3 regions of the Streptomyces sp. NBC_00212 genome follow, and region 2 is predicted to be linked to each of the others. Evidence: riboswitches for the same ligand, from Rfam matches in the RefSeq annotation. Region 2 holds a riboswitch; each other region holds the start of a gene.
The links. A riboswitch is a leader RNA that binds a small molecule or an ion and turns the genes downstream of it on or off. The one in region 2 is predicted to bind cobalamin.

Region 1 (3,262 bases), 420 kb from region 2:
GCTCGCCCACGGCACCAACGACGCCCAGAAGACGATGGGCATCATCACCCTCGCCCTGGTCACCGGCGGTGTGCTGCACCCGGGCGCGAACCCCCCGCTGTGGGTCATCGTCTCGGCCGGTCTGGCCATCGCGATGGGCACCTACCTCGGCGGCTGGCGCATCATCCGCACCATGGGCAAGGGCCTGACCGAGCTCCGCCCGCCGCAGGGCTTCGCCGCCCAGACCGGCGCCGCCACCGTCATCCTGGCCTCCTCGCACATCGGCTTCTCGCTCTCCACCACCCAGGTCTGCTCGGGCTCCGTGATGGGCGCGGGCGTCGGCCGCAAGGGCGGTGTGGTCCGCTGGTCCACCGCGTCCCGGATGGCCGTCGCCTGGGTTCTGACGCTGCCGGCCGCCGGACTCGTCGGCGCGGGCGCGGAGTTCCTCACCAAGCAGGGCACCTGGGGCATCGTCGCCGTCGCGATCCTCCTGATCGCCGGTTCGGGCACCATCTGGAAGCTGTCGCGCCGCCAGCCGGTCGACCACCACAACGTCACCGCCGACGAGATCGGCGAGGCCCCCGCGGCCGAGCCCGCCGGTGTCGTCACCACCGCGATCGCCGCGGTCACCCCGCCGCCGACCGCCGCGGCCGCCGCGGCCATCGACCTCAAGGCCACGATCCAGGCCCCGGCCCCGGTGACGCCTGCCGACCCGCCCACCCCGGCGACGGTCTGACCCCGGTTCTCCGGCACAGCTAAGGAATCCTCATGCACATCGACTGGGCAGCTCTCGGCTCCGTCTTCGGCGTCAGCCTCGCGGTGACCGTCGGCCTGGTGGGCCTGTTCACCCTCGGCATCGTCGGCCTCACCAAGCGGGAGGCCGCGGCATCCGGCACCGGCAACGTGGCGCTGGCCCGCACCGGTGCGTACGCCTGCTTCGCGGCCTGCGCGGCGGCCGTCGCGTACGGGATCTATCTGATCGTCGCCTGACCCACAGGCATCACCCGAACCGCCCTCCGGCCCGTGCCGGAGGGCGGTTCTGTGTGGCACCGCGCACTCTCCCCCGCCGCAGGTCAACAGCAAGTTGACGGGTGTTCTCGCAGCGTGGTGGACTGCACCGGCCAGCTACGGCGGCAGCAGAGGAAGCCGGTGCGAATCCGGCGCGGTCCCGCCACTGTCACCGGGGAATGATCCCCGCGAGCCAGGAACTCTCACCGCCGGTCACGTCGTACCAGGGCGCGGACACCCTGAGTGAGGACATACCGCCATGCGCGCCTGCCCGTCGAGACTCTCCGGCCCTACCCGCGACGCCCTGGCGGGCTGAGCGCATGCGGGCCGATCGCACCTTCGCCTACGGCGCCACGGCCGGGCTCCTCGGCGACCTCCTGCTCGGCGATCCACGCCGCGGGCATCCGGTCGCCGCGTTCGGCCGCGCGGCCGGCGCCGTCGAACGCGCCCTGTGGCGTGACCACCGCGGCTGGGGCGCGCTGCACACCCTGGTGTGCGCGGGCGGCGCCGCGGGCGCGGCAGCGCTCCTTTCCCGTGCCGTACGAGGCCGTCCCGCCGCGTCCCTCGCGCTGACCGCCGCCGCCACCTGGACCGTGGTGGGCGGCACCTCGCTCGGCCGCGAGGCACGGGCCATCGGCGGGGCGCTGGCCGCGGGCGACGTGGAGGTGGCCCGGGAGCGCCTGCCGCACCTGTGCGGGCGCGACCCGCAGTCCCTGGACGCGGACGGCATCGCGCGGGCCGTCGTCGAGTCGGTCGCCGAGAACACCTCGGACGCGGTCGTCGGCGCCCTGGTGTGGGGCGCGCTCGCGGGCGTGCCCGGCCTCGTGGGCTTCCGAGCGGTCAACACGCTGGACGCGATGGTCGGGCACAAGTCGGCCAAGTACCGCAGGTACGGCTGGGCCTCGGCGCGCCTGGACGACGTGGCGGGCTGGCCGGGCGCCCGCCTCACCGCCGTCCTCGCGGCGCTCGCGGGCCCGGACACCAAGGGCGCGGTACGGGCCTGGCGCGCGGATGCGGCGGGGCACCCGAGCCCCAACGCGGGCCCGGTCGAGGCCGCGTTCGCGGGGGCGCTCGGCGTACGGCTCGGCGGCACTCTCTCCTACGCCGGACGCGTCGAGCACCGGCCGGTCCTGAACGGCTCGGGGCGGGCCGTCGGCGTCGCGGACATCGAACGGGCGGTACGGCTCTCGCGCAGGGTGGGCTGGCTGACGCTGGCCGCCTCCGTCGCGACGAGGGCCGCTGTGAGGAAGGGACGTACATGGGTGGCGGGCTGCTGATCGCGGGCACGACCTCGGACGCCGGCAAGAGCGTCGTCACGGCCGGGATCTGCCGCTGGCTGGTGCGCCAGGGCGTCAAGGTCGCGCCCTTCAAGGGGCAGAACATGTCGCTGAACTCGTTCGTGACGCGCGAGGGCGCGGAGATCGGCCGGGCGCAGGCGATGCAGGCGCAGGCGGCGCGCGTGGAGCCGAGCGCGCTCATGAACCCGGTGCTGCTCAAGCCGGGCAGCGACCGCTCCAGCCAGGTCGTGCTCATGGGCAAGCCGGTGGGCGAGATGAGCGCGCGCGGGTTCTTCGGCGGGTCCGGGGGCCCGTCCTCGGGGAAGACGCTGCACGGGGGGCACCGGCAGGCGCTGCTCGGCACCGTCCTGGAGTGCCTGGAGGAGCTTCGGGGCACGTATGACGCCGTGATCTGCGAGGGGGCGGGCAGCCCGGCCGAGATCAATCTGCGGCGTACCGACATCGTCAACATGGGCATCGCGCGGGCCGCGCGGCTGCCCGTCGTCGTGGTCGGCGACATCGACCGGGGCGGCGTCTTCGCCTCGTTCTTCGGGACGACGGCGCTGCTCGCCCCCGAGGACCAGGCGCTGGTCGCCGGCTACGTCGTCAACAAGTTCCGGGGCGACGTGACGCTCCTGGAGCCGGGCATCGAGATGCTGCGCGGCCTCACCGGACGGCACACCTACGGGATCCTGCCGTACGCCCACGGCCTCGGCATCGACGAGGAGGACGGGCTCCGGGTCTCCCTGCGCGGCGCCGTGCGGGAGTCCGTGGTGACGCCGCCGGTCGGCGAGGACGTGCTGCGGGTCGCCGTCTGCGCCGTTCCGCTGATGTCCAACTTCACCGACGTGGACGCGCTCGCGGCCGAGCCCGGCGTGGTCGTGCGGTTCGTGGACCGGCCCGAGGAGCTCATCGACGCGGACCTCGTGGTGGTGCCGGGCACGCGCGGCACGGTCCGCGCCCTTGAGTGGCTGCGCGAGCGCGGCCTCGCGGCGGAG
Region 2 (3,262 bases):
CGCCCACTCCGGCGCGGCGGAGGTCGTCGACGGGCTGCGCAGCGGGCTCGACACGCTGCTCGCGCGGGAGTGGTTCGGGGGTGTGGAGCTGTCCGGCGGGCAGTGGCAGCGGATCGCGATCGCGCGGGCCTTCCACCGTCCGGCCGGACTGCTGGTGATGGACGAGCCGACGAGCGCGCTCGACGAGCGCGCCGAGCACCGCATCTTCACCGGCCTGCGGACGGTCGCCCGCGACCGGGCGGTGGTCCTGGTGACCCACCGCCTCGCGAACGTCGCGGTCGCGGACCGCATCGTCGTCCTCGACCGGGGCCGGGTCATCCAGGAGGGCACCTTCGACCAACTCGTCGCCGCAGAAGGCCTGTTCAGGGAGTTGTGGACGCTGCAGAACGACCGGGCAGGAGTGCCGGGGCCGCGGGAGGGTGCGTGAACGGGCCCTCTCGGGCGGGGGCCGCACGGGGGTGCGCACAAGGGCAGCCCCTCACGCGCCCGAGCCCGCCGCCCATTTCTGCTCGACCTTGCCCAGCCGCCAGTACGCCAGCGCGGCCGCCCACACCACCACGAACAGGCCGACGATGACGAAGCCGACGTTGTCCAGGTCGAGGCCGGCGATCCAGCCGCTGACCGGGTCGGTGAGGTCGAGCTTCTCGTGCAGGACGCCGACCAGCTCGATGGTGCCGATGAAGAAGGCCACCGCGATCGACAGGCCGGTGATGGTGAGGTTGTAGTAGACCTTGCGGACCGGGTTCGAGAAGGCCCACTGATAGGCGAAGTTCATGAACGTGCCGTCGAGGGTGTCGAACAGGCTCATCCCGGCGGCGAACAGCAGCGGCAGGCACAGGATCGCGTACCAGGGCAGTCCGGCGGCGGCGCCCGTGCCGGCCATCACCATCAGGGTGACCTCGGTCGCGGTGTCGAAGCCGAGGCCGAAGAGGAAGCCGAGCGGGAACATCTGGCCGGGCCGCGAGATGGACTTGGTGAAGCGGCCCAGGATGCGGTTCATGAAGCCCCGCGAGTCCAGGTGCGCTTCGAGCTCCTTCTCGTCGTACGCACCCGCGCGCATTGCCCGGAACACCTTCAGGATGCCGAACAGGGCGACCAGGTTGAGCGCCGCAATGAGATAGAGGAAGGAACCGGAGGCCGTCGTTCCTACCACGCCCATCACCTGGTGGGTGGTGGAGTCCTCGTTCATCAGCGTGCCCGCGAGCTGGGCACCGCCCGCCACCAGCGCCGTGAGGACCACGACCACGCTGGAGTGGCCGAGCGCGAACCAGAAGCCCACGGACACCGGCCGCTTGCCGTCGGCCATCAGCTTGCGGGTGGTGTTGTCGATGGCCGCGATGTGGTCGGCGTCGAAGGCGTGCCGCATGCCGAGGGTGTACGCGGTGATGCCGAGGCCTATGCCGTACGTCTTGGTGCCGACCGCGTAGTGCTCGGGGGCCACGAGCAGGAACAGGACGCCGAAGGCGACGACATGGAGGGCGGCTATCACCGCGAGCAGGACGGCGGTGCGGACGGTGTCCTCGCGCCGCCAGTGGAAGGACGGCGCGGCGGGGGCGCCCGTCTCGGGGGACGTGCGAACGGGCAGGGTCATGCGGGTCACGCTCCAGCACCTCGTGGATCACTTCGTGAGATGCCGCGGCCGGTCTCCTGGCTGACGGGCGGGTGCCTTGGTCCCGGCCTTCCCGGGCAGGTGGATCCTGGCCAGTGGCGTCGCGAGGGGACGGCGGCTCCCCGGAACCCGGGGAACCCGATCACAGTGGCGAGGGCCGCTCCGGTTTCGCACCGGAATTCCCGAACACCACGGCGCCGTCACCCTAGACGCTGGGGAGTTGCCTGCCCAACCGCACCCCCGTGCGGGTATCGAAGATCACACGGGGCACGGGGGCTCGGCCCACCGGACGCCCCGGGGCGGACCCGGGTCACGTCTCCCGGCATCGCGGGGGCATGACCCGGGCCGTGGTGCGGGGCTCAGCGCCCGTCGTAGATCAGCGCGCGCACCATCCGGCAGGTCGTCTCCGACGGCGGGCGCACTCCGATGAGCGCGGCCACGGTGCGTATCTTGCGGTCGGGCGCCTGCTCCGGCCGGTACACCCCCGTGTCGAGCAGGGCGATGGCCAGGCGCATGGCCTTCAGACGCCGGTTGTGGGACTCGTACCACACGCGCGGACGCCCGGCGGGCAGCGGCACCTTGTGAAGAGGCTTGAGGGACAACTGTTTCGGGGCGTGCGAGGTGAGTACGGCAGCGGTCATGGGCATCCTCCTGGGCAGTCGGGAACCCTCACTTACTGACTCAATTTTACTGGGAGGCACTGACAATCGGCCCTGGCCAGCCGGGCTTTGGGGGGCGGATCGCGGGTAGCCTGGCGGCCATGGAGATCTGGATCAACCCGGCCTGTTCGAAGTGCCGCAGCGCGGTGGACCTGCTGGACGCGGAGGGCGCCGAGTACACGGTGCGCCGCTACCTCGAAGACGTGCCCTCGCCCGACGAGATCCGGGCCGTGCTCGACCGGCTCGGCCTCGAACCGTGGGACATCACGCGCACGCAGGAGGCCGCCGCGAAGGAGCTCGGCGTCAAGGACTGGCCGCGTGACGCGGACTCCCGCGAGCGCTGGGTTTCCGCGCTCGCCGAGCACCCCAAGCTGATCCAGCGGCCGATCATCACGGCGGACGACGGGACGGCGCTGGTGGCCCGGACCGACGAGGCCGTGCGCGACGCTCTGTCGCGGTAACGCGGGTCGGGCTAACCCCGGTCCAGCTGGGCCTCGGCGTCCGCCAGGAGCTCGGTCACCCGCGCCCCGAACCGTACGTCGCAAGGGTGTGGCACCCCAGTGCGGGCCGCTTCGAGGAGCGCGTCAAGCGCCGCGCCGAACGCGTCAAGCGCGCCGCCCCACCCCGGCATGACCGCCCGGCCCGCCTCACCCAGCACCGAGACCTCGACGCCCGCGGCCGCCGGGGGCGCCGTGAAGCTCAGGTCGGCGGTGCTGGAGGCGCCCGAGGCGTGACGCAGGATCAGGTGGGCGGTGTCGCCGGGGCCGGGTGCGGCCGTCAGCGCGGTCACCTCGCCGAGCACCCGGGTCAGCACGGCGAGCGCGTGCGGGCCGACGTCCCAGAGCGCGCCCTTCTCACCCCGCCAGGGCGAGGCGGCGTACGGGCCGCGCTCGGCGCCCGGAGTGAACAGCGACCCGTACCACTGGGCGCGGCCGCTGAACCAGCCGTCCACGGCGGCCTGTTGGGCCAGCCACGCGGCGGTCTCCTTCGCGAA
Region 3 (3,262 bases), 5.8 Mb from region 2:
GCGGCGCGGTAGATCAGGCAGCAACTCCTGCGCCGGAACGCGCCGTTGGCGGTTGTGGTGGCGGAATCCCGCAGGGCCGGGCTGTCCAGGAGGAGCGTGAGCGTCGTACGGGTTCGCTCCGCGAGCTCCGGTGCAGCGGTGGCGATCATGGTCGCGGCACCGTTGAGCGCCGACGCGATGTTGCCTCGGAGGATGTGGGGGGAGAGCGAGAACGGCCGCATGGCGGTGGCGAGTTCACCGATGGGGCCGTCGAGGAAGGTGGCGAGTGCTTCGGGCGGAACCGGTCCGGCGCTCACCGCGGTGCTCGGGACGGACAGGGGGATGGGGCCGCCCAGGACCGGCTGCCAGTGGGCGTCCGAGAGGCCGAAGGTGAGAAGGCGTTCGTGCAGCACGAACGCGGCAAGGGCCGGCGACAGCAGTCTCGCGGTCAGGCCGAGGTGGGTCACGGACGCGGCCACCCGTACCTCAACGGCATCGAGCGGCTGCTCTCCGGCCGTGGCCAGCCAGCCCCGTACGGCCGACACGCGAGCCTCGATGAGTTGCCGGGACATCGGGACCCACGGCTCCACCGGCCGCGCGTCCACGGCGTGGGTGTGCAGGGCGAAGAACGGCCCGAGCGCGGTGATCTCGGTGATCACCGCGCCCGACGTCGGAGCGAACGTCATGCGGGGACGGGCGCAGGGCCCTGCGCGGGGGCGTCGGCGGATTCCCGGCGGGGCTCAAGAAGGCGTTCGGCCAAGGGGCCGAAGAACAGCCCGATGGCGGCCCAGAGCAGGAGTTGTGCGGCGACGGAGAAGAAGCGGAAGGAGAACAGAACGTCGGCGGGGAAACCCGGGTAGACGATCGTGCCCTTGGCGTCCTTGAGGGGCAGCGGTGTCTCGGTGGCCTGGTTGCCGAAGTTCTCCTTGTTGTAGGCCAGGTGCCCGAGCGAGGGCAGGACCAGCATCACGATGCCGATCGCGACGACGAACACGGCGCCGCCGATCAGCGTGGCGTTCCAGTTGCCGTAACGAGCCTGGAGCCGTTTGCCGAGCCAGACCGCCGCCACCAGGAAGGCGATCGAGCACACCACCATGATGAGGTAGAGGCCGCTGCGCTGCTTGATGGTGTCCTCGTGGCCGATCGCCGGAGGGTTGGCCGGGTACTTGAGGAACGGCACCAGGTACATCGCGAGGAAACCGCCACCGGCCACCAGCAGTGCCAGCGTGCGGGCGCGCAGGGCGCCGGTCCGGCCCAGGCAGACCGTGTAGGCGACGGCGAAGAGCGCGCCCATGGCCATGCCGAAGAAGATCATGCCGACACCGATACCGACGTTGGCCTGAATGGTGCGGCTGAACAGGTCGGGGTCCGCTGCCTCCACCGGCAGGCCGGCGGCCTTGTCCAGTGCGGCCTGGGCGGCGTCACGCCCGCTCTCGTAGTCGATGGCTTTCGTGATCTGCGGCTCGGCGAAGATCCGTGCGAAGACGAATGCGAGCAGCCCTGCCACTGCGCCGACGAGAACGCCGCGCAGTATCAGCTTCTTTTCCATGTCGAGTTGTCCGTACTTCCGTGTGGGTCAGTGGCAGGGGAAGCCGAGGAAGTGACGCCCGTCGTGGACGAACTCGTGGATGTGCATGTCGTTGCCGAAGACCGAGACGGCCCCCTGGTCGACGCCGATGAAGTAGTAGACGGCCAGCGCGAGGATCGCGGTGCCGACCAGCCACAGCACCGACTTCGAAACCGGCAGGACGACAGGCGTGGACGCCGGGCGGGATGTGGAAATGCTGCTCAAGGCGGGGCCCTCCTTCTCGGGATCTTGCGTCCCTTGGATCAAACGGGGCGAAGTGACGGACAAGTGTCTGACTCACCGGCCACCCTCGCGGGCGGTCGGTTCACAGTGGCGCGACCGTGCTGGAATCTCACCAGCTTCCTTATCTCATCACTACACGTGGAGCATAGGGCGCCGTTCTCGAACGGGTCAATCAAGCCGTTGCCAAGTCCTGGCCCCTCTCCCGCGCCCTGCTCTTGCGCCGACCCCGGACCGGCGTCCAGCGACCCCTCCGTAGGCCGTACGCAACCCCCGCCCGACCGTCGGTGGATTGCGGAGCCTCTCGCGGCGTTTCAAGGTGTGAAGTGACCCCCGATCACCCCGAGTGGCCAAGGAGACAGCATGCCTCGCGGATCGAGCCCCAAGCGGGAGCGCCAGTACGAGCACATCAAGGAGAGCGCCGAGGAGCGCGGCGAGAGCGCCAAGCGCGCCGAAGAGATCGCGGCCAGGACCGTCAACAAGGAACGGGCCCGCGCCGGCGAGTCCAGGACCGCGAGCAAGAGCTCCATCCAGGACATGTCCTCGTCCCAACGGGGCGGCCGGCGCTCGCACAGCGGCTCACAGGGCCCAACGTACGACCAGCTCTACGCGGAGGCGCAGCGCCGCAACATCCATGGCCGGTCCAGCATGGACAAGGCCGAGCTCAAGCGGGCCCTCGGCGGGAGTTGAGGCCGAGGCGGGCGGTTCGGCCGGCTCCGTGCGGCGAGGGACTGAACGGGGGGCACGGACCGGCCGGGCCGTGGGGCCCGCCCGTCCATCGTGCCAGGACCGGCCCGGACGCGCGATCCGGACGGCCGCGCACCGTCACCGGGGCGGCCCCACCTTGCGCGACGGTGCAGGCCGGGCGGGCCGCCGCGGCTGTTCGGACGGGCGGTCCGGCACCGCGTACCCGCGCCGCTCGCGCAGCCGGTCCTCGATCGGTGTGGGGGCGCCGAGGAGGCGCTCCTCGTACCGGCCGAGGGCCAGCAGCACGCCAAGGAGCAGCGGCGGGATGAGAACGGCCACTATGACCATGACGACTCCTCGACGGCGGACGGTCTGCGGACCGCGTAGCCCCCTGTCACGCACCGGAAGCGATTCGGCGCAACCGATGCGGTCGGGAACCCGCAAACGGACAGCGGGCCGATGTTTTCCATCGGCGCAGCACGGTTAGTCGTGAAATATGGTGCAAATCGGCTACACAATGATGACTGAGCAGACGGGTCCGCGCGAGCTCGTGGCGGATCTGGTCGCCGCGGAGCGTGCCGGGTTCGACTTCTCCGTCACCTCCGACCACTACTTTCCGTGGCTGGAGAGCCAGGGGCACGCGCCGTACGCGTGGAGCGTGCTCGGCGCGGCCGCCGAGGCCACCACACGGATCCCGCTGATGACGTTCGTGACCTGCCCGACACTGCGCTACCACCCCACCGTCGTGGCGCAGAAGGCGGCCACGATGCAGATCCTGTCCGAAGGCCG

Region 1: it holds a riboswitch for cobalamin, as region 2 does, so the genes downstream of both, OHA17_RS30350 (cobalamin biosynthesis protein) here and OHA17_RS28470 (HoxN/HupN/NixA family nickel/cobalt transporter) in region 2, are expected to answer to the same signal.
Region 3: it holds a riboswitch for cobalamin, as region 2 does, so the genes downstream of both, OHA17_RS02570 (CbtB domain-containing protein) here and OHA17_RS28470 (HoxN/HupN/NixA family nickel/cobalt transporter) in region 2, are expected to answer to the same signal.

What each region holds. Positions count from the first base shown of each region.
Region 1 is NZ_CP108115.1:6,664,762-6,668,023, reverse strand. It holds gene OHA17_RS30360 (anion permease) at 1-715, shown strand, start outside; gene OHA17_RS30355 (hypothetical protein) at 748-969, shown strand; cobalamin riboswitch at 1,070-1,211, shown strand; gene OHA17_RS30350 (cobalamin biosynthesis protein) at 1,308-2,264, shown strand; gene OHA17_RS30345 (cobyric acid synthase) at 2,246-3,262, shown strand, end outside.
Region 2 is NZ_CP108115.1:6,242,799-6,246,060, reverse strand. It holds gene OHA17_RS28475 (ABC transporter ATP-binding protein) at 1-427, shown strand, start outside; gene OHA17_RS28470 (HoxN/HupN/NixA family nickel/cobalt transporter) at 479-1,591, opposite strand; cobalamin riboswitch at 1,620-1,818, opposite strand; gene OHA17_RS28465 (hypothetical protein) at 1,969-2,250, opposite strand; gene OHA17_RS28460 (arsenate reductase family protein) at 2,370-2,729, shown strand; gene OHA17_RS28455 (Gfo/Idh/MocA family protein) at 2,741-3,262, opposite strand, start outside.
Region 3 is NZ_CP108115.1:475,145-478,406, reverse strand. It holds gene OHA17_RS02580 ((2Fe-2S)-binding protein) at 1-665, opposite strand, end outside; gene OHA17_RS02575 (CbtA family protein) at 662-1,528, opposite strand; gene OHA17_RS02570 (CbtB domain-containing protein) at 1,556-1,771, opposite strand; cobalamin riboswitch at 1,812-1,955, opposite strand; gene OHA17_RS02565 (plasmid stabilization protein) at 2,150-2,476, shown strand; gene OHA17_RS02560 (hypothetical protein) at 2,612-2,821, opposite strand; gene OHA17_RS02555 (LLM class F420-dependent oxidoreductase) at 2,970-3,262, shown strand, end outside.